Regions from separate parts of the Klebsiella sp. GFKo11 genome, predicted to be linked through region 4. Evidence: predicted binding sites of a transcription regulator. Region 4 holds the regulator's gene; each other region holds the start of a gene.

Region 1 (4,487 bases), 900 kb from region 4:
CGGTACCGCCGGCCAGATCCAACACGGTCTGCCCACGACGGACGCCGCTGCAATCGATGGTGAAACGCTTCCACAAACGATGAATACCGAACGACATCAAATCGTTCATCACATCATATTTTGCAGCTACAGAATGAAATACATGCGCCACCATGTCAGCTTTCTGTTCTTTGGCGACAGTCTGAAAGCCAAAATGCGTCGTTTCTTGTGAATCCTCAACCATCTCAATGCCTGCTTGCTTATCAAGAAAATGTTCGTCGAGTGTAACAGGTTTAGCGCGCTTCCCATACGCTTCAACGCGGCTGAGAGCGACCATCGTACACTGCAGCAGCTGCGGAATCTGATGAAAAATCGTTATCTTCCCGTGGGTTGTCTTCGTCCTCAAGACGGTATTCATCATCCTGCGCGGTTGCTTGTTCGACTAAGTCAGGGTTAATCCCACGTTTGACTTCCACGCCCAGGCCACGGAACGATTCTGCCTGAACGAGCAAATTGCCACGCCCGGAAGCGAGCTTTTTCATCGCCTGACGATAGTTATCCTGTGCTTTATCCAGGCTCTGGCCGATAGCGGACATGTCGTCGACAAACAGGCGCATTTTGTCATACAGGCGCCCCGCTCTTTCGGCAATTTTCTGCGCGTTACGGCTCTGATGCTCATAGCGCCACAGGTTGGCGATGGTACGCAGTGCGACCAGCAGCGTAGTCGGGCTAACCAACATAATGTTGTTCTTCAGCGCTTCGCTAATCAGCTCCGGCTGACGGTCAATCGCCAGCAGGAAGGCGGGTTCAACGGGGATAAACATCAGGACGTAGTCAAGTGAACGTAGCCCCGGCAGCTGTTGATAGTCCTTACGCCCCAGCAGACGCATATGATTGCGTACGGAAGCAATATGCTCCTGTAACGCCGTTTCGCGGGTGTAATCATCATCGGCATTAAAGTAGCGTTCATAGGCGACCAGAGTCATCTTGGCATCAATAACCACGTCTTTGCCCTGCGGAAGACGCACGATCACATCCGGCTGCATCCGTGAACGGTTGTCGGTTTCGATACTCACCTGCGTTTGATATTCGTGACCCTCCCGCAGCCCGGAAGCCTCCAGCACGCGGGTCAATACCACTTCCCCCCAGTTGCCCTGAGTTTTGTTATCACCCTTCAGCGCGCGCGTCAGGTTTAGCGCTTCCTGCGCCATTTGCGCATTAAGCTGCTGAAGGTTGCGGATTTCATGAGCCAAGGTATGACGCTCCCGCGCCTCCTGACCGAAGCTATCCTGAACCTGGCGGCGGAAACCATCCAGTTGCTCACGTAACGGGGTCAGCAGCCCGTGCAGACTCTGGCGATTCTGCTCATCCACCCGTCGGTTGCTGTGTTCGAATATTCGGTTTGCCAGATTCTCGAACTGCTCGCTAAGGCGCTGCTCGCTGTTGACCATCTGGCGAATTTTATCTTCCGCATGCATTTGCGTGGATTCAAGGCGGGTGGTCACTTCACGGAGATCGGCCTCCAGCGACGTATTGATATCGCGCAGGCTGCGCAATTCGTTATTGAGCAGCTCGCACTCTTTGCGCCAGTGGGACTCCTGCACCAGTTGTTGGCGGGCGGCGCTCAGCTCAATATCCAGCTCGCGACGCTCTTCGATGAGGTCGGCTCGGATTTGGTCGGCGCGCGCTTTGGTCGCCAGCCAGCCCACAATCAGCCCAGCGGCCAGCGCCACAACGGCACTAATAATAATCGAGATATCCACAACGCCCCCTGCGGCAACCACTTACGGCACAAAATAGAATTGTGCTGTACAAACGTCCAGTTGGAAAGGTTTTTCCTGCGAGGAGCAACGCAAAAAAGAAAGGCCGGAGAGCCCGGCCTTTTACAGAAAGGATAAGAACTACAGCAGGCGGCGCGCTGCTTCCACGACGATTTTCACCGCATGGCTTTCGGTTTGCTTCATGGTTTCCGCGTTTGGAATTTCCTGCTGGGTACGGTTGACGATAACCCCGGCAACCATCCCGGCACGCAGACCCTGGCTGGCGCACATGGTCAGCAGAGTGGCGGATTCCATTTCATAGTTCATCACGCCCATCGACTGCCACTCTTCCATCGAACCTTTAAAGCGGCTCACCACGCGGCCAGAGAAGGTGTCGTAACGCTCCTGGCCCGGATAGAAGGTGTCGGAAGAGGCAGTGACGCCGACATGCGTGGTCGCACCAATGGATTTCGCCGCTTCAACCAGCGCGGTAGTACATTCGAAATCGGCTACCGCCGGGAATTCCATTGGCGCGAAGTGCAGGCTTGCACCGTCGAGACGAACGGAAGCGGTGGTCACCAGAACGTCGCCCACATTAATGTGCGGCTGAATAGCGCCGGTGGTGCCAATGCGCAGGAAGGTACGGATACCCAATTGGGCCAGTTCTTCCACGGCAATAGAGGTAGATGGGCCGCCGATACCGGTAGAGCAGACAATCACTGCTTTACCATCCAGTTCAGCACGCCAGGTAGTGAATTCGCGATGAGATGCCAGTTTGACCGGCTTATCCATCAGCGCGGCGATCTTTTCCACACGCTCCGGATCGCCAGGGACGATAGCCAGCGTAGCCCCTTGTAAATCGTTCTTGGTGAGGCCGAGATGAAAAACATCAGACTTAGACATAAAAAACTCCTCTGTGGGTCGAATTATCAGCAGAAGCAAAACGGTACTTTACAGAAGCTGCTGAGACTATTTTGTGACACCAATCACTATGAATGAAGTTCATTGCAATAGATTGCCATTGAATGGTGATACAAATCACATTAATAAGTTAATCTGGAGAGTACTGAACAAAAGATAGCCTGTTTCGGGCACTGTGGTTTGTTAACGTCCGGTCTAAAACGTCTATAGTTATCGATGCGCTAATACATTAATAAGGGTACGGAGAATACCATGACCACAACTAAGCAACCCGGCTTTGCACCTGCAGCCACGCCGCATGCCTCAACTGCTGTTCACACGTCAGATGAAAATATCATCTCCGGGGAGACATCAATCCCTTCTCAGGGGGATAACATGCCAGCCTTCCATGCCCGTCCGAGCAACGTCGACGGTCCGCTACCGGTCGTCATCGTTGTACAGGAAATTTTCGGCGTGCATGAACATATCCGCGATATTTGTCGTCGTCTGGCGCAGGAAGGGTATCTGGCTATCGCACCAGAGCTGTACTTCCGCCAGGGCGATCCCAATGATTACAACGATATTCCTTCTTTATTTCAGGGGTTGGTCAAAAAGGTGCCGGATTCTCAGGTACTGGCTGACCTCGATCACGTCGCCAGCTGGGCTTCCCGCCACGGTGGCGATGCCCATCGTCTGCTTATTACCGGTTTCTGCTGGGGCGGTCGCATCACCTGGCTGTACGCCGCACATAACCCGCAGCTAAAAGCCGCCGTTGCCTGGTACGGCAAGCTGGTCGGTGAGAAAACATTAAACTCACCGAAACATCCGGTGGACATTGCCGTTGATCTGAACGCCCCGGTTTTAGGGCTTTACGGCGCGAAAGATGACAGCATCCCGCAGGATACGATTGAAACCATGCGTCAGGCGCTGCGGGCCGCCAACGCTACGGCAGAAATCGTGGTTTATCCGCAGGCCGACCACGCCTTTAACGCCGACTATCGCGCCAGCTATCATGAAGAGTCGGCGAAGGACGGCTGGCAGCGAATGCTGGCATGGTTTGCGCAATATGGCGGGAAGCGAGGTTAACCACCGTCTGCGGACTGGTAGCCCGGACAGGCGCGTCAAGCGCCGCCTCCGGGAAAATATACCGGGCCTGATACATCAATGAAGGGATTAAGCATAAATATGGCGGACGATCAGCGCCGCCAGCGTCCCATCCTGCTGCCACCGTCTCACCAAGGTTTCCATTTTTTCATAATAGTGCGGGGCCGCGCGCGGCACGCAGATTGCCTGCTGAATCTGGCTATAGCTATCAGGTAGCACACGAACGCTATCTTGCCCCAGGGCAGCGGCTTCCAGCAGCTGACGAATATTCGCCACCATATCCCCCTCACCGGCAAGGAAAGCGCTGAGCGCCTGCTGAGTGGTGGGATATTCGCAAAGTCGGGCATGTTTTAAGGTGCGGATCAATGGCAATGAATAGGCAGAACCCCTTCCGACGTTAATCGTCACACCTTCACGGTCCATCTCATGAACCGAATGGACCTCGCTATCGCGACGCACCAGAACGGTACAGTCGATAGTGAGATAGGGTGAGGTAAAACTCAGCTCATTTTCACGTGCCGGATCCACCGCCAGAAAAGCAATATCCCATTGATTATTTGAAGCATCGTCAACGATGTGTTTTGCTGCGGGGTAAGGTTTCAGCAGCTCCGGCTGCTGGCAAGAGTGCGCAATTTTTCGCGCCAGATCGACCGTCAACCCACTCAGCTCACCGTCGGCTGACTGCTCTGCCAGCAAAGCATTGCCTAAATTAATTGCAAAACGTAAAGCTGATGATGGCATGGC
Region 2 (4,487 bases), 1.5 Mb from region 4:
AAGCAATAATATGGATGTTAAAGATGAATATGATTCGCTCTGTTTTTATATTGCTTGTAGTAACCATATTGAATGGCTGCGCCAGCGGACCAAAGCCACTCTATAGCTGGAATGAATACCAGCCTGTGGTTTATGAATATTACGCTCTGGATATGGGGCCACAAGAGCAAATTGAGATATTAAAAAAAGACATTGAGAAAGCGCGCGCGAAGGCCCTTCCTGTACCTCCAGGGCTGCATGCTCATCTTGGGATGTTATATATCAATACAGGCCATCCGGAACTGGCGAAGACAGAATTTGAACAGGAGAAACGGCTGTTTCCTGAATCCACCCAGTTTATGGATTTTCTGTTGAAGAAAATGCAGGGAGGCAAAGTATGAAAAAGTTATATGTTTTGTGCGCAGGTCTATTGTTGTCCCTGTTGCTGAGCGGCTGTGCACCTAAAAAATCCTATGACTACACGGCATTCAGGCAAAGTAAGCCGAAGAGTATTCTGGTGCTGTTGCCGAAAAACGAATCACCAGACGTCAAAGCAGGCTATGGCGTACTTTCTCAGGTTACGTTGCCGCTTGCTGAGTCTGGATATTATGTTTTTCCTGTTGCTGTGGTAGAGAACACCTTTAAACAAAACGGGGTTGTAAATGGCGAGGAAATGCATAGTGTCAGCCACCAAAAGCTTAGAGAGATATTTGGTGCCGATGCGGTGCTTTATCTTAAGGTAACGGAATATGGAACTTCGTACCAGGTCATCAATAGTGATACGCGAGTCTCCGTTTCTGGAGAGCTTGTGGATCTTCGTACCGGAAAATTGCTATGGAAAGGTAGTGCGGTGGCTTCCAGCACCGAAAATGATGGCAGCGGAGGTTCGATTTTAGGCATGCTTATTCAGGCAGCGGTTGACCAGATAGTGAATACAATGACTGACAGAAGCTATAAGATTGCAGGCATTGCTGACACGCGCCTACTCACCCCACGGGCACCAGATGGTATCCTCTACGGTCCTCGCTCGCCAAAATACGGTAAAGATTTGCAATAGGGGCTTTCTATAAATGACCGATGTGCTTTTCAGCATCGGTCATTGTTATTGCATATTGAGAGTCGATATTTCATCGGATAGCAACATCACTTCTCTTTTTTCTGCAATTCCAGCAGCTGCTGCGGCGTGACCGCCGGATAAGACTGCGCGTCTTCCGGGACTTCCTGCTGGGCGGGGATAGGGATCAGTGGGCCTAAAAAGCGCGGTTCGCGTTTAAAAAGATAGAGGTCCGCCAGCGCGCCGAAGCGAGCGCCGAACTCGCGCAGTCGCACGCTCCACATATCTTTCGGTGACGGCACCGCATAGCACTGCGCCTGAATCCCCATATGCAGGGCGATAAACAGCGCCCGCTCGCAGTGGAAACGCTGAGTAATAATAATAAAGTCGTTAGTGTCGAAGACCTTACGGGTGCGCACAATCGAATCGAGCGTGCGGAAACCGGCGTAATCCAGCACGATATCCGCCGGATCGACGCCTGCTTTAATCAAATCGCGGCGCATGGTCATCGGCTCGTTATAGCTCTGCAACGCGTTATCGCCGCTCAGCAGCAGATAGTTCACCTTGCCGCTGTTGTAGGCGTTCAGCGCGCCCTGAATTCGGTAGCGATAATATTGATTGATGACGCCGGTGCGGTAGTACTTGGCGGTGCCCAACACTACGCCAACCTGGCGATAGGGCAGGTCCTGTAGCTCATCGTAGATATAGGGAGAGGTCTTCCAACTCATCCAGCGGTCGAGGCCCAGCACGGTTAACAGCAGCAAGCCGAACAGGACTAACAGGCTGTATAACACACGCTTTAACATGGACTTGGCTCAATAGTGAACGAGGGAGCCTTCAGGCTACTTTACCCGCCGGGCAAGCGCAAGAAACCGTCGTTTAATTGCGGGGATTTTCAACAATGCGGGCCGTTTGGCCCGCAGTCTGTGATTAGCCTAACAGTACGCGATCGATATTATGGCAGCCCAGCGCTTTCAGCGTCGCTACGGTCGCATCCCATTGAATCAGTGCCGCATCGGCCTTCTCGGCGAGAATAGCGCGCTGGATATCCGGGTAATCGTAGCCGTTGAGGCTCAGCAGATTGAGCGCGCCCTGTAACGGCGGCAGAGTCGGGTTAAAGGCAGCATTTTCGGCATAGCTGCCGGTGAAAATAGTCCCGTCTTTCAACTCCAGCGCCACGCCGGACGGGGCCTTGCTGTAAGGCATATGGCAGCGATTAGCCGCCTGAATCGCCGCCTGAGTCAGCGCGTCGCCGCTGAGCGGGAAGCCGTGATCTTGCTCATCCATCAGCAGGGTTTTGATTTCCAGATCTTTCGGTCCGAAAGCGTCTGGCAGATAGTGCTGGAGCGAATGCGCCTCGCGACCCGGCAAATGAATACGCAGCGCCAGCCCGCTGTTTAGTTCGTTCATAAACTGACGGCAGTGACCGCAAGGGGTGTAGTTAACGGTAATCGCCTGCAGAGACTTTTCGCCGCGCAGCCAGGCATGGCTAATGGCGCTCTGCTCGGCGTGCACGGTCTGCTGCATGGTAGCACCGAGAAACTCCATGTTACCGCCGAAATACCAGGTTCCGCTGACGCCGCGAGCCACCGCGCCAACGTTAAAGTGAGAAAGGTCAGCGCGGGCACAGGCCGCCGCTAGCGGCAGCAGAGTAAAGGCCAGCGCGTCTTCATCCAGACCCGTTGCGCTTTGCAGCGCTGCAACTTGCCCGGCGTTTAGCATCGCCGGAAAATGCGGGTCGGCCAGCATCGGGGCGATGGCCGCTTGCAGATCCGCCGCCAGTTGGGGAAGAACAGCTTGAAAACGTGGGTGCATAGCGTTGCCTCATAACAATGTAATGGAAATCTAGTGTACGGGTGGTTGTAACCTGTATATGTGATAAACATCTCATTGTTTGTGCAACTAATTAATGTTGCATTTAATAATGTGATTTAAATCACATTTAACCGACTATCGCCAAAATTACCGGAAACAAAAACGGTGCAATCAGCGAGGTGATAATCCCGCAAAGTACCAGCGCCAACGAGCTGAACGCCCCTTCCTGATAGTCGAGCTCTGCACAGCGAGCGGTCCCTAATGCGTGGGATGCGGTACCCATCGACAGCCCGCGGGAGGCTTTGGTGCGGATACGCATCAGGTTCAGTAGGGTGTGACCGAACACCGCCCCGAGAATACCGACGAAAATAACGCACACGGCGCTGATCGCCGGAATACCGCCAATGCTGCTGCTCACCGCCATGGCAATCGGCGTGGTGACCGATTTAGGTAAAATAGAAGCGGCAATCTGCGGAGTCGCACCCATCAGCAATGCAACGGTGGTGCCGGTGACCATCGCCACCACGCTACCAATAAAGCAGATGGTAATGATGGACTTCCAACGGGCGCGGATCTGGTGCAGTTGTTCATACAAAGGAAAGGCTAGAGCAACTACCGCTGGCTGCAGCAGGTCGTTAAGAATTTTGCTGCCGAGAAAATAGCGCTCGTATGAGATACCGGTTATCAGCAGAAAAGGAATCAGCACTACCATCGCTACCAGCAGCGGGTTGAGCAGCGGAAATTTAAACCGCGCCGCCAGCTTGCGGGCGAGGAAAAAGACGGCCAGGGTTAGCGGCAGCGACCACCAGATTTCATGGATCATTTGTCACGTCCTTTTTGTCCGACCACTTTGCGCTCCCCGTGAACCAGGTGCGAGCTCCAGCTGACCACCAAAAAGACCACCAGCGTGCTTATCGCACAGGAGACCACTACCGGGCCGAACTGCGCGCGTAGTAAATCCCAATATTGCATAACGCCTACGCCGATGGGCACAAACAGCAACGCCATATAGCGGATCAGAACATTGCAGCCGGGGTTAACCCACTGCGCGGGCATGATTTGCAACGCCAGCAAAAAGAACAAAATCAACATGCCAATAATGCTGCCAGGGATCGTTATCGGCAGCAGGGAGGAGATAAAAATACCGGCATATAAACAAGCATATATCAGCACGAAAGCGCGCAGATACTGCCAGACAATAATCAGTGATTGACTCATGGTAATAACCCTTGATGAACCACATTCATCATACAATTAAACCCAAAAATGTGCTACCGATCACATCATGAATTCTACGCATACCTGAGATAGAGATCTGGAACACTTGACCATACTGATTTCAGGGCGACGGCTGCAGGGATAGATAATGAAGAAAGCGGTTAAGTGCAAGTGACGGCGCTTCACTTTTTCGCCAGAACACGCCAACGCTACCTTTTTGTTCAATGCGCGGCAAATTAAGAATCACCAGCTGATGCTGCGCGGCGTAGCGCTGGGCCAGGCGCAATGAAAGAATCGATACCATATCGCTGCTTTGTAGCAGGTTGGTGGTGACGTTCATCGATGCCGATTCGATGGTGTTTTCCGGCAGCATTACGCCATTATCCACCAGCGCATTATCAATACTCAGGCGAATCGGGGT
Region 3 (4,487 bases), 1.7 Mb from region 4:
CGCCAGACCACCACCGGCTGCGCGTCGCGCAGGCCTTCAAGGGTTGCAGAGCGGCGAATTTCCAGTCGGTCATACTCCGGAACCGAGGCAATAAAATAGTAGCAATCCTGATGGCGCAGAATAAACGGATCTGCGCGTTGTTCAATAAACGGGTTTGGCCAGTTTTTCATCAAGCTTTCCTTACGTGTTCACTGGTTTTGTGATCCTGGAACTCATTTAGTTCGCTGTAGTTGATGCGGCGTTTCTCCAGGTCTGACTGAATTTGGCGCATGAACTCGCGGTTCACTTTCAGCATGCGTACGACACCGGCGGTAATCAGGTAACCGACGCCAGGGATGACGCTAAACAGCAGCACAATACCGTTAACAGCTGAGGCGCTCTGCTCTTTAGCTCCAGCATCGTAGCCGTACCAGGAGAGCAGGAAGCCAACCATTGCCCCGGCAATCGCCAGTCCGACTTTCAGGAAGAACAGGTTACCGGAGAAGCTGATGCCGGTAATACGTTTGCCGGTCTTCCACTCGCCGTAGTCGTCAACGTCAGCCATCAGCGACCAGTGCAGCGGCGATGGAATTTGATGCAGAATATTCAGCAGGAAGTAGAGCACCATAATCATCATGGTGGCATGCGGATCGAAGAAGTAGAACGCGCAGGAGAAAATGGCGAGCACGATGTTGGTCCAGAAAAATACCTGCAGTTTGCACCAACGGTCGGTCAGTACTTTTGCCAGCATGCTGCCAATCATCATTCCCACCACGCCGAGGCTGATAAACAGCGTCGCGAAGTGGGTGCTTTGCTGCATGACCCAGGTGACGTAATACATGGTGGCGGCCATGCGGATAAAGCCAGGACAGACGTTGCACAGGGTTAGCAGCAGGATACGTACCCACTGATCGTTCTTCCAGACGTCTTTCAGATCTTTTTTCAGTTCGTCGTTAGTCTGCACCGCCGGTCGTACACGCTCACGAACGGTAGCGAAGCAAAACAGGAACATACACATGCCGATAAAGGCGAGCACCGTCATCGCCATCTGGTAGCCTTTGGCTTTATCTTCACCGCCGAACCAATCCGCCATTGGCAGCAGCGTCAGAGAGAGCAGCAGGGTGGCGATACCGACCATGACAAAACGATAGGACTGGCAGGCTACGCGTTCCTGCGGGTCATTAGTAATCACGCTACCCAATGAACAGTAAGGAATGTTGATCGCGGTATAGGTCAGCGAGAGCAGGAAGTAAGTGACGAAAGCATAGATAACTTTGCTGTTGTAGGTCCATTCGGGGGTGGTAAACATCAGCACGCTAAACAGCGCGTACGGGAAGGCAATCCACAGTAGCCATGGACGAAAACGGCCATATTTACTGCGAGTACGGTCAGCCATTGCGCCCATAATCGGGTCGGTCACGGCATCGATAACGCGTACGGAAAGCAGCAGAACGCCGACCAGGGCCGGTGCGAGCCCGAAGATATCCGTATAAAAATAGTTAACAAACAACATGATGGCGCCGAAGATGATGTTACATCCGGCATCGCCCATCCCGTAGCCAATTTTCTCTTTAACTGAAAGCTTATTGCCATTCATGGTGGAGATCTCCCCGTTGCGGTATGGAGATAATTATTAGCTGGATAATGGATAAATGCGTTGCAGGAAAAGGTCAACGATATGGACAAATAGGTTGTTGCGAGGAAAGTGTGAAGCAGATAACAATGCTCTGTGCCCGCAAAATGGCGGCGGGCACAGATTCTGGAGATGTATGATTATGCTTTTATGGCGCTAGCTGTTTTTTGCTTAAACAGATAGCCAATGCCGAGGATCACAATCCATACCGGGATCAGGTAAACGGAAATTGCCATACCTGGAGTCATTAGCATGATGACCAGCACACCGACCATAAACAGTAGGCAAATCCAGTTTCCTAGCGGATAAAACAGCGCAGGGAAGCGGGTGACTACGCCCTGCAGCTGTTTGGCGCGACGGAATTTGATGTGTGCCAGGCTAATCATCGCCCAGTTGATCACCAGCGCAGAAACGACCAGCGCCATCAGCAGACCAAACGCGGATTCCGGTGCGAAGTAGTTAATCAGGACGCACAGTGCGGTCACTACCGCGGAAACCAGAATGGTGTTAACCGGTACGCCGCGTTTATCGACGTTCATTAGCGCTTTTGGTGCGTTACCCTGCTGTGCCAGGCCGAACAGCATCCGGCTGTTGCAGTAGACGCAGCTGTTGTAAACGGAAAGTGCCGCGGTCAGTACCACGACATTCAGCGCGTTAGCCACAAAAGTATCGCCCAGTTCGTGGAAGATCAGGACGAACGGGCTGGTGTCAGCGGTCACGCGGCTCCACGGCAGCAGGGAGAGCAGAACGGCCAGCGAGCCCACATAGAAAATCAGGATACGGTAGATAACCTGGTTGGTGGCTTTAGGAATGCTTTGCTCCGGATTATCGGCTTCTGCTGCCGTAATACCGACCAGCTCCAGACCGCCAAAGGAGAACATGATAATCGCCATCATCATCACCAGCCCGGTGAATCCGTGCGGCAGGAATCCACCCTGCTCCCACAGGTTGCGTACGGTAGCCTGCGGGCCGCCGTTGCCGCTGAACAGCAGCCAGCCGCCGAACAGGATCATCGCCACGACGGCGACGACTTTGATGATTGCGAACCAGAACTCCATCTCGCCAAACACTTTGACGTTGGTCAGGTTGATGGCATTGATGGCAACGAAGAAGATGGCAGCAGAAACCCAGGTCGGGATTTCAGGCCACCAGAACTGGACGTATTTCCCTACGGCAGTGAGCTCTGCCATGGCCACCAGAACGTAAAGAACCCAGTAGTTCCAGCCGGAAGCGAAGCCTGCAAAGCCGCCCCAGTATTTGTAGGCGAAATGGCTAAATGAACCTGCTACAGGCTCTTCGACGACCATTTCGCCCAGCTGGCGCATGATCAGAAAGGCGATGAAACCGGCAATTGCGTAGCCCAGAATAATACCCGGGCCTGCGTTTTGGATGACGGATGCACTACCCAGAAATAAACCGGTACCGATAGCGCCTCCCAGCGCAATAAGCTGAATATGGCGGTTTTTAAGGCCGCGCTTTAGCCGATCGCCATGCTGTTGACCTTCCATCATGAAACCTCGTGTGTGGTTATGGTTATTATGTTTGTACGCGTCATCCTTCAGGTGACTTCTTCACTGTCTGTCCCTGCCTGATAGCATAGTCAGCGAAATTTCAGCGAGCCTGCGCCCCGTTTTACCCTGAGTGATACGACGCACATATTGTTGTGTTTGTGTAATTATGAAATTCCGTTTCTGTACTGATTTCTTTACGCAAGGCAGGGTGGTAATTCATGAAAAGGCCTTTCGTATCATGGAGAATAGTGATAAGCGGCAGTGAATGCACCTGCTTTATGAAGGGATGATGACGAAGCGAGCAAAAAGAAACCATTTGTAAATCATGCCTGAATACCCACTACCTACCTCTTATTTTCTTTAAATTCACAAAAAATGAATTTTTATTCACTTGATGGTGGGGTGAATCGGTTCAGATAGCGTATTTTTTCGTTTCGATTACGTTAACGCTACCTCATTGTGGGTAAACACAACATTTGTGCAAAGTTACATTTTTGAAATGTTATTTCTGTATGTTTGTTAAAACATGCTGGGTTTACTGATTTCAATCAAAACCTGTATGGACAGAAGGTGAATACTTTGTTACTTTAGCGCTACGAACTATGAATTGGTAAGACCAATTGACTCCGGGCTAATGGCAGAGACAGGGAATATGGCCTACAGCAAGATCCGCCAACCAAAACTATCCGATGTGATAGAGCAGCAGCTGGAGTTTTTGATCCTTGAGGGGACGTTGCGCCCCGGTGAAAAGCTCCCGCCTGAACGCGAACTGGCAAAACAGTTCGACGTTTCCCGCCCCTCGCTGCGTGAGGCGATTCAACGCCTCGAAGCCAAGGGGTTGTTGCTTCGTCGCCAGGGAGGTGGAACGTTTGTACAAAGCCGCCTGTGGCAGAGCTTCAGCGACCCGCTGGTAGAGCTCCTGTCCGACCACCCTGAATCCCAATTTGATCTGCTGGAAACTCGGCACGCGCTTGAAGGCATTGCGGCTTATTACGCAGCGCTGCGCAGCAATGATGAAGACCGCGAACGTATTCGCGAGCTGCATCAGGCCATAGAGCGAGCCCAGCAGTCCGGCGACCTTGACGCCGAATCCGACGCCGTCGTCCAGTATCAAATTGCCGTCACCGAAGCGGCGCATAATGTGGTGTTGCTCCATTTGCTACGCTGCATGGAACCGATGCTGGCCCAAAACGTTCGCCAGAATTTTGAATTGTTGTATGCCCGCCGGGAGATGCTCCCGCAGGTCAGCAATCATCGCACTCGGATTTTCGAGGCGATAATCGCCGGGGAGCCGGAGCAGGCGCGTGAAGCCTCGCATCGTCACCTGGCGTTCATTGAGGAAATTTTGCTGGATCGCAGCCGTG
Region 4 (4,487 bases):
TGGTGTTTCATGGTCTTGAGGGCAGCCTGCACAGCCCTTATGCTCACGGACTCGTCCACGCGGCCATGCAGCGCGGCTGGCTGGGCGTGGTGATGCATTTTCGCGGCTGTAGCGGCGAACCCAACCGAAATAACCGCATCTATCATTCTGGCGAAACGGAAGACGGCTCCTGGTTTTTACGTTGGCTTCAGCGCGAATACGGCGACGTGCCAACTGCAGCGGTGGGTTACTCGCTTGGGGGCAATATGCTGGGCTGCCTGTTGGCGAAAGAAGGTGACGATATTCCTGTCGATGCTGCCGTTATCGTCTCAGCGCCGTTTATGCTGGAAGCCTGTAGTTCTCATATGGATAAGGGGTTTTCCCGCGTTTATCAGCGTTATCTGCTCAATCTGCTGAAGGCGAATGCCGCGCGTAAGCTGAAAGCTTATCCGGGCTCTTTGCCGGTTGATTTACGCCAGCTAAAAGGTATGCGCCGCATCCGCGAATTTGACGATAGCATCACCGCCAGGATCCACGGTTTTGCCGATGCGCTAGACTACTATCGCCAGTGTAGTGCGATGCCGCGCTTAAGCGACATCACTAAACCAACGCTGATTATTCATGCGAAGGACGATCCTTTTATGGATCACCACTCCATCCCGCCGCAAGAACAGCTACCGGCAAATGTCGAGTATCAACTTACAGAGCATGGCGGCCATGTTGGTTTTGTCGGTGGTACGCTGCGCAAGCCGGAAATGTGGTTAGAACAGCGAATCCCGGATTGGCTAACTCGCTGGTTAGGAGGGCAAATATGATTATTCCCTGGCAGGATCTCGATCCCGAAACGCTGGATAACCTGATTGAAAGTTTTGTATTACGCGAAGGCACCGATTATGGTGAGCATGAACGTTCGCTGGCGGATAAAGTCGCCGATGTCAAACAACAGCTGAAAAGCGGAGAAGCCGCGCTGGTGTGGTCAGAGCTGCACGAGACGGTCAATATTATGCCCCGCAAGCAGTTTCACGGCTAAGGCGGCATCACACTATCGTTTACCCTGGGAGTTGTTATGTCTGCCAAACATCCGGTGATTGCCGTCACGGGCTCTAGCGGCGCGGGAACCACGACCACCAGCCTTGCCTTTCGCAAAATCTTCGCCCAGCTAAATCTCCACGCCGCCGAAGTGGAAGGCGATAGCTTTCACCGCTACACCCGCCCGGAAATGGACATGGCGATCCGCAAAGCGCGAGATCAGGGCAAACACATCAGCTACTTCGGTCCCGAGGCTAACGATTTCGGCCTGCTGGAGCAGACTTTCAGAGAATACGGGCTGAACGGTACAGGTCAGTCACGCAAGTATTTACACACCTATGATGAAGCCGTGCCGTGGAATCAGGTTCCTGGCACCTTCACTCCCTGGCAGTCGCTGCCTGAACCCACTGACGTGCTGTTTTATGAAGGCCTGCACGGCGGAGTTGTCACGCCCCAGCACAACGTCGCTGACCATGTTGATCTGTTGGTTGGGGTTGTGCCGATCGTTAACCTGGAGTGGATCCAGAAGCTTATCCGCGATACCAGCGAACGCGGCCACTCTCGTGAAGCGGTGATGGATTCCGTCGTTCGCTCGATGGAAGATTACATCAACTTCATCACCCCGCAGTTTTCACGCACTCACCTCAACTTCCAGCGCGTACCTACGGTGGATACGTCCAATCCATTTGCAGCCAAAGCAATCCCATCGCTTGATGAAAGCTTTGTCGTTATCCATTTCCGCAACTTACAGAATATCGATTTCCCCTGGCTACTGGCGATGCTTCAGGGCTCGTTTATCTCGCATATGAACACGCTAGTGGTGCCGGGAGGGAAAATGGGGCTGGCCATGGAGCTCATCATGGCGCCATTGGTCGAGCGGCTAATGGAAGGCAGGAAAATCAATTAACAAAAAACCCCGGTAGCGCAGCGCATGCCGGGGCGACGAGTTCGCGCCGTTCGGCTTATCCCTCGATCACTTCATAAGAGTGAGTTATGTTTACCGCTTTCTCCAGCATCAGCGCCACCGAGCAATATTTTTCCGCCGATAGGTCAACTGCGCGAGAAACGGCAGCATCTTTCAGCTCTTTACCGGTCACGATAAAATGCAGATTGATATGGGTAAACAGACGCGGTGCTTCCTCGCGACGCTCAGAAGTCAGCTTAACTTCGCAGTTAGTGACGTTATGGCGTCCCTTCTGCAGGATAGAAACCACGTCAATTGCGCTACATCCGCCCGCCGCCATCAACACCATTTCCATCGGGCTAGGCGCTTTATCCCCGGAATTACCGTCCATCAGAATCTGGTGACCAGAAGCCGACTCACCAATGAAGGTTAACCCTTCAACCCATTTCACTCGCGCTTGCATAAATTTAACTCCAGGGCTGTAATTTTCCTGACAGATTACGCGCACATAACAATTCTCGCAACGGAAGGCGACCTAGGTCATGCTGAAGCGAGACACCAGGAGACACGCGGCGAAAGCTATGCTAAAACAATCGGGATGCTACAGTAATACATTGATGCACTGCATGTATGCTGAGGAGTTCACATTACAGGCTGCAGGAAATTTTCAGCCAGATTCCCAGGTATAGGGATTTAATACGATTGCATGCCCGGATGCCGTGTAGTGTCGGCATCTGGAGATAGCTTATAACAGAGGATAACCGCGCATGGTGCTTGGCAAACCGCAAACAGACCCTACCCTTGAATGGTTCTTGTCTCATTGCCACATTCATAAGTACCCCTCAAAGAGCACGCTGATCCACCAGGGTGAGAAAGCAGAAACGTTGTACTACATCGTTAAAGGCTCCGTGGCTGTACTCATCAAGGATGAAGAAGGTAAAGAGATGATCCTCTCTTACCTCAACCAGGGCGATTTCATCGGTGAATTAGGCCTGTTTGAAGAAGGTCAGGAACGTAGTGCATGGGTACGTGCGAAAACCGCATGTGAAGTGGCCGAAATCTCCTACAAAAAATTCCGTCAGTTGATCCAGGTTAACCCGGACATCCTGATGCGTCTCTCTTCGCAAATGGCACGTCGCCTGCAGGTTACGTCAGAGAAAGTCGGTAACCTCGCCTTCCTCGACGTGACGGGTCGTATCGCCCAGACGTTGCTGAACCTGGCAAAACAGCCTGATGCGATGACCCACCCGGACGGTATGCAAATTAAAATTACCCGTCAGGAAATCGGTCAGATCGTTGGATGCTCCCGCGAAACCGTTGGCCGTATCCTGAAAATGCTGGAAGATCAAAACCTGATCTCCGCGCACGGTAAAACTATCGTCGTCTACGGTACCCGTTAAGTCGGCAAAACGGCGTATTGCTATGCAATACGCCGTTTTTGTTTCCCCCTCATGTGGCGCAGGCTGATTTACCACCCGGAAGTCAACTACGCACTGCGGCAAACGCTGGTGTTGTGTCTGCCGGTCGCAATCGGACTTCTTCTCGGACATTTACAGCAGGGCTTACTGTTTTCCCTGGTACCAGCCTGTTGCAACATTGCCGGTCTGGACACACCACATAAGCGCTTCTTTAAACGCCTGATTATTGGCGGCTGCCTGTTTGCTGGCTGTAGCCTGATTGTCCAGCTCCTGCTGCAACGCGAGATCCCTCTACCACTGATTCTCACTGGTCTGGCGCTAATCCTTGGGGTGACTGCCGAAATCAGTTCACTGCACGCGCGACTACTGCCTGCTTCACTTATTGCCGCCATTTTTACCCTCAGCCTTGCGGGTAACATGCCGGTGTGGGAGCCACTGCTAATCTACGCGCTCGGCACCTTATGGTATGGCGTCTTTAACTGGTTCTGGTTTTGGCTATGGCGCGAACAACCGCTGCGCGAGTCACTGAGCCTGCTCTACCGCGAACTGGCTAACTATTGCGAGGCCAAATACAGCCTGCTGACCCAGCATACGGACCCGGCCACCTCGCTGCCGCCGCTACTTAACCGCCAGCAGAAAGTGGTTGATCTGATTACCCAGTGTTACCAGCAGATGCATATGCTGGCGGCCAATCAACGCAACGACCACAAACGTCTGTTGCGCGCTTTTCAGGTGGGGTTGGATTTACAGGAACATATCTCCGTTAGCCTGCATCAGCCGGAAGAAGTGCAGAAACTGGTGGAACGCAGTCACGCAGAAGCAGTGATTCGCTGGAATGCGCAAACCGTTGCCGCCCGCCTGCGTGAGTTGGCGGACGATCTTCTCTACCATCGTTACCCACAGCGCTTTCAGATGGATAAACAGATCGGCGCGCTGGAAAAAATTGCCTGGCAACATCCGGATAACCCGGTCGGCCAGTTCTGCGCCTGGCACTTCAGCCGTATCGCCCGGGTTTTGCGTACCCAGCGTCCTCTGTACACGCGCAACTTGATGGCGGATAAAACTCGACGTTTACCCCTGCTGCCAGCGCTAAAAAGCTACCTGTCGTTTAAATCTCCGGCGTTACGCAACGCCGCGCGCATCAGCGTAATGCTGAG

What was found. Region 4 encodes CRP, which controls carbon source genes, mostly activating them, when cyclic AMP is high. Its sites were predicted from a motif close to ATGTGANNNNNNTCACAT; they were not measured.
Region 1: a site for CRP is predicted at 2,766-2,783, ahead of udp (uridine phosphorylase). Genes of this name have one in related genera too.
Region 2: a site for CRP is predicted at 2,907-2,924, ahead of cdd (cytidine deaminase). Genes of this name have one in related genera too.
Region 3: a site for CRP is predicted at 1,685-1,702, ahead of AC07P6_RS25105 (glycoside-pentoside-hexuronide (GPH):cation symporter). Genes of this name have one in related genera too.

Annotation. Positions count from the first base shown of each region.
Region 1 covers NZ_CM151369.1:6,044,592-6,049,078, forward strand. The annotation lists gene ubiE (bifunctional demethylmenaquinone methyltransferase/2-methoxy-6-polyprenyl-1,4-benzoquinol methylase UbiE) at 1-223, opposite strand, end outside; gene rmuC (DNA recombination protein RmuC) at 294-1,742, opposite strand; gene udp (uridine phosphorylase) at 1,881-2,642, opposite strand; gene AC07P6_RS28990 (dienelactone hydrolase family protein) at 2,913-3,725, shown strand; gene AC07P6_RS28995 (transporter substrate-binding domain-containing protein) at 3,813-4,484, opposite strand.
Region 2 covers NZ_CM151369.1:2,026,222-2,030,708, forward strand. The annotation lists gene AC07P6_RS09830 (DUF4810 domain-containing protein) at 24-380, shown strand; gene AC07P6_RS09835 (DUF799 domain-containing protein) at 377-1,036, shown strand; gene sanA (outer membrane permeability protein SanA) at 1,123-1,839, opposite strand; gene cdd (cytidine deaminase) at 1,964-2,848, opposite strand; gene AC07P6_RS09850 (CidB/LrgB family autolysis modulator) at 2,976-3,671, opposite strand; gene AC07P6_RS09855 (CidA/LrgA family protein) at 3,668-4,066, opposite strand; gene AC07P6_RS09860 (LysR substrate-binding domain-containing protein) at 4,188-4,487, opposite strand, start outside.
Region 3 covers NZ_CM151369.1:5,217,065-5,221,551, reverse strand. The annotation lists gene AC07P6_RS25110 (glycoside hydrolase family 43 protein) at 1-170, opposite strand, end outside; gene AC07P6_RS25105 (glycoside-pentoside-hexuronide (GPH):cation symporter) at 170-1,576, opposite strand; gene aroP (aromatic amino acid transporter AroP) at 1,753-3,123, opposite strand; gene pdhR (pyruvate dehydrogenase complex transcriptional repressor PdhR) at 3,776-4,487, shown strand, end outside.
Region 4 covers NZ_CM151369.1:524,025-528,511, reverse strand. The annotation lists gene AC07P6_RS02400 (hydrolase) at 1-794, shown strand, start outside; gene AC07P6_RS02395 (YheU family protein) at 791-1,009, shown strand; gene AC07P6_RS02390 (phosphoribulokinase) at 1,046-1,915, shown strand; gene AC07P6_RS02385 (OsmC family protein) at 1,971-2,375, opposite strand; gene crp (cAMP-activated global transcriptional regulator CRP) at 2,680-3,312, shown strand; gene AC07P6_RS02375 (YccS/YhfK family putative transporter) at 3,364-4,487, shown strand, end outside.